DNA from 2 places in the Bacillus sp. OTU2372 genome. Region 1 is predicted to be linked to the other one. Evidence: predicted binding sites of a transcription regulator. Region 1 holds the regulator's gene; the other holds the start of a gene.

What was found. The regulator LexA, encoded in region 1, represses DNA repair genes until DNA is damaged. The targets are predictions, from matches to a motif close to CGAACATATGTTCG.
Region 2: the regulator LexA is predicted to act here: its motif matches at 1,310-1,323, upstream of uvrB (excinuclease ABC subunit UvrB).

Annotation. Positions count from the first base shown of each region.
Region 1 covers NZ_JASATK010000001.1:726,382-728,797, reverse strand. The annotation lists gene AAHB15_RS03515 (YneB family resolvase-like protein) at 1-356, opposite strand, end outside; gene yneA (cell division suppressor protein YneA) at 369-689, opposite strand; gene lexA (transcriptional repressor LexA) at 851-1,474, shown strand; gene glnA (type I glutamate--ammonia ligase) at 1,766-2,416, opposite strand, start outside.
Region 2 covers NZ_JASATK010000005.1:87,723-90,138, reverse strand. The annotation lists gene uvrB (excinuclease ABC subunit UvrB) at 1-1,172, opposite strand, end outside; gene AAHB15_RS11160 (CsbA family protein) at 1,395-1,634, opposite strand; gene panF (sodium/pantothenate symporter) at 1,711-2,416, opposite strand, start outside.

The sequences.
Region 1 (2,416 bases):
TTTAAAACCATGGAATCCGATTCTGAAAGTTGTAATTCACCATTATGTGAAATACTGTAAAGTTGAATCCCTTCTTTTATTATACAATGCAGAAGGGCAATTTTAGCATTACCTCTTCCAAGCCGTGTTTCATCCTGAATTAACAGGGCCTGAACTTGCGGATCTTTTATCCTCTCTAATACCTCTAGTATTCCATCTCTTTCAAAATCATAACCACTAGCTTGTTCTTTTATAATGGAGTCGATTTCAAATCCACACTGGTTCGCAAGTTGGATTAATTCATCTTCCTGGCGTATTAAGGATGTTTCTTGTGTATGTTTGTTGGTACTGACACGGCAGTAGATTATAGCTTTCATTAGTTATCCTTTCTATTCCTTCGGCGCACTCGCAAGTTCTGTTGTATTGGCGGAATTCTTTTTGCTTACAGGAATTACAATTTCTTCACCAGGATAGATTTGATCCTTAATATTTTCATTATGCTTTTTTACCCAGCCTACGAACTCTTTGTTTGATAGCGAATGCTGACCTTCAAATTGATCAGAAATCTTCCAAAGTGTATCTCCTTCAGAAATGGTTACTTTTAAATATTGATCATCAGAGTGATGTTTAAATGATAATACCAAAGCTAAAGTGCAGCTTAAAATAATAAGAGTAATAGCATACGAGTATTGTTTCCATAATTTTTTCATGATTCGCACCTCTTATAAGAATATATGTTCCCTTTTGATTTGTTTTCATTATAATCCGAACATTTGTTTGTTGTCAACCATTTTCTCGAACTTATGTTTGTATAGTATGGTACGACATGCTATAATAAAGACAACATTAACCAGGCGAGGTGCATTTTATCATGGTAAAAATATCAAAGCGGCAGCAGGATATCCTGGAGTTTATAAAGGAAGAAGTTAGAAGTAAGGGATATCCTCCTTCCGTCAGGGAAATTGGCGAAGCGGTTGGACTTGCATCCAGTTCTACTGTTCACGGTCACCTAGCACGCTTAGAGAGTAAAGGTCTAATTAGAAGAGACCCTACCAAACCAAGAGCTATTGAAATACTAGATGCGGATGAAGCCGCACAGATTCCTAGAAATAAAGTTGTCAACGTTCCAGTGGTCGGGAAGGTAACAGCAGGATTGCCAATCACAGCAATTGAGAATGTCGAAGAATATTTCCCACTTCCTGAAAGCTTGGCTCCCTCAGACGAGCAGGTGTTTATGCTAGAAATCATGGGTGAAAGTATGATAGAGGCGGGAATACTTGACGGAGACTACGTGATTGTGAAGCAGCAGCAGACTGCGAACAATGGGGATATTGTTGTTGCAATGACGGAGGATGACGAAGCAACTTGTAAGAGATTCTTTAAGGAAAAAGACTACATCCGCCTGCAGCCGGAAAACTCTGCAATGGATCCTATCATTTTACGAAATGTATCGATTTTAGGGAAAGTTATTGGAGTTTATCGTCATATCCATTAATTTGAGAGAGCTGATCCAGCTCTCTTTTTTTGGGTCAGACTTATCCGGATATTATTCTACACTTTTCCGATGAAGGATATTTTTTCTTATACGACTGCGTTTTGTCCTTCACACACCCGCTGAAGGACACTTTCTTTTTTGCTCAAAAACTCATTGTCGTTCATGCTCCCGATGAAGGACACTTTCCCTCTTGCTCAACCGCATTTTGTCCTTCATACTCCCGGCCACCCTACTCTACCACAATACACCAAAAAGCCTTGACGCATAGAGCGCCAAGGCTTCTTTTATCTCTTAATAAGTGCTCAGGTATTGATCGCGTTCCCATTGGTGAACAACAGTACGGAACATATCCCACTCAATTTCTTTTGCTTCAACGAAGTGTTCGAAGATGTGCTCGCCTAAACCAGCAACAATTACTTCATCTTGGCTTAATTGATCTAATGCTTGTGCAAGAGTTGCCGGAAGATCGATGATACCTTCTTCGATTCTTTCTTCTTTGCTCATAACATAGATGTTACGATCTACTGGAGCTGGAGGAGTTAATTTATTTTTAATACCGTCTAAACCAGCTTTTAATAGAACAGCCATTGCAAGATATGGATTTGCTGCTGGGTCAACACTACGTACTTCTACACGTGTGCTTAAGCCACGAGATGCAGGAATACGAATTAGTGGTGAACGGTTTCTAGCAGACCAAGCTACATAACAAGGTGCTTCATAGCCAGGCACTAAACGCTTATAAGAGTTTACAGTTGGGTTCGTTACCGCTGTAAAGGCAGGAGCATGCTTTAGAATACCAGCAATGAATTGACGAGCTGTATCACTCATTTCTAGGTTACCAGTTGGCTCATAGAATGCATTTTCGCCATTTTTGAATAATGAAAGGTTCATGTGCATACCAGATCCATTTACACCGAATAAAGGTTTTGGCATGAATGTTGC
Region 2 (2,416 bases), on a different contig from region 1:
AAAATGGCATTGTTGACATGCTTATCAAATTCATCAAAGGTTAGCGGCCGGTTATCGAGCGCCGATGGCAGGCGGAAGCCGTGGTCGACCAGCACTTGTTTACGGGCCTTGTCTCCATTAAACATACCCCTGATTTGCGGTAAGGTAACATGCGACTCATCAATGATGATCAGGAAATCTTCTGGAAAATAGTCAAGCAATGTATAAGGAGTCGAACCGGCCGGCCTTAGGGTCAGATGACGGGAATAGTTTTCAATCCCTGAGCAAAAGCCCATTTCCCGCATCATTTCTAAATCATAGCGGGTACGCTGTTCAATCCGCTGTGCCTCGAGCAGTTTATCGTCTGCTCTTAATTCGGCAAGCCGTTCCTCGAGTTCTTTTTCAATATTCTCAATGGCTAACCGCATTTTTTCTTCACGTGTTACGAAGTGGGAAGCCGGGAAAATCGCGATATGCGAACGTTCGCCGATGATTTCACCAGTTAACGCATCAACTTCGCGGATGCGGTCAATTTCATCTCCGAAAAATTCGACACGGACACAATGTTCATCGCGGGAGACTGGGAATATCTCAACGACATCCCCGCGGACACGGAAAGTTCCCCGTTTAAAATCGATATCATTTCGTTCATATTGGATATCCACTAAACGATGCAGGAGCTGATTCCGTTCAATTTCCATGCCTGTGCGAAGCGATAACACCATCTCGCGGTATTCTTCCGGCGAACCGAGACCATAGATACAGGACACACTGGCGATGATGATGACATCTTTCCGTTCAAATAACGATGAGGTCGCCGAGTGGCGCAGCTTATCGATTTCATCGTTGATACTGGCATCTTTTTCAATGAAGGTATCGGTTTGCGGCACATAGGCTTCCGGTTGATAGTAATCATAGTAACTGACAAAGTATTCTACCGCATTATTTGGAAAAAAATCCTTAAACTCACTATAGAGCTGTCCGGCTAATGTTTTGTTATGGGCGATCACAAGGGTTGGTTTGTTCACTTCTTTAATCACGTTCGAAACTGTAAAGGTCTTCCCTGTACCGGTCGCACCGAGCAGGGTTTGATGGCGTTTATTATTTTTAATCCCTTCTACTAACTGGCGGATCGCTTCGGGCTGATCACCTTGGGGCGAGTACTTTGAAACTAATTCAAATTGATCTTTCACATTTCTTTCCTCCCGTAAAAAAAATCACTCTCAAGCTAAAAAACTGTTTATTGTCCGGGATGGTGCTAAAAAGTGTCTTCTCGTAAATTTCCTATTAACATTCTACCACAATCCACCAAAAACAAACCAATGATATGCGAACTAGTATTCGATTTTTGATTAAGTTTTTTAATTAGAAAAAAGCCTGCCGTTAATCGACAGACTTACATTTGTGAATAGGTTCTAGCTATTTTTAACTGCGCGCGGTTTCATCCTGGCTGCCAGCCAGAAGCCGGCTGTAAGTGAAAAGGCATCAATAACAATCAGGTAAAAGGTGTCGGTATAGCCTTTGTAAACTGACCCAGCAATCAGTGCCACGGTTAAAACAAGGCCGATAACGCGATTGTAAGTGACCCGTGAAAAAAGCAAAACCAGTAATCCAGGCATAGTTAGTGCCGAAAATATCCTAATAATCTCAAACATGGGCACACCTCATTTATAAATCTCGTTAATTATTTATTCTAAAAACTAATCGATAAAATTGCAACTAAAATATTCCTTAAACCTTTGCCTTCTCAAAGCCAGCCGCTTCCTTTTGCTGTGATACTAGACTAACAATGATAAATCCTAACAATGACAGAACAATCGGCATGACAACCGTATGCAGTCCAAAGGCATTCGGATAAAAACGATCTAATAAAATATAAGAACCCATTCCAATAATCATTGATGTGATTGCTCCGTACTTATTGCCCTTACTCCAATACAAGCCTAAAATCACTGGCCAAATAAACACAGATTCCAGTCCGCCAAAAGAAAATAGATTCAGCCAGACAATTAAATCAGGTGGACTTAATGCGAGAATAATCACGATAATCCCAATAATGGCGGTTACACTGAAGCTCACCTTTTTGATCTGGTTGTCCTCGGCATTCGGCTTGATATAATTTAAATAGATATCTTTTACCAGGGCGGAGCTAACGAGAATCAGCAAGGCATCCACCGTTGACATGATAGCAGCCATCGGGGCAGCCAGGACAATCCCGGCCACAAACGGCGGTAATACTTTCATAGATAACAGCGGCATAACTGTATCACCGATTTTTATTCCTGGGAGAACTGGTCTTGCAAACACGCCAATCAAGTGCATCCCGAGCATGATAAAGCCGACCACAACTGTTCCAATAATGATCGCATTGTGCATAGCTTTTGAATTTTTGTAAGACATCGCCCTGACTGTAATTTGCGGAAGGCCGACAACCCCA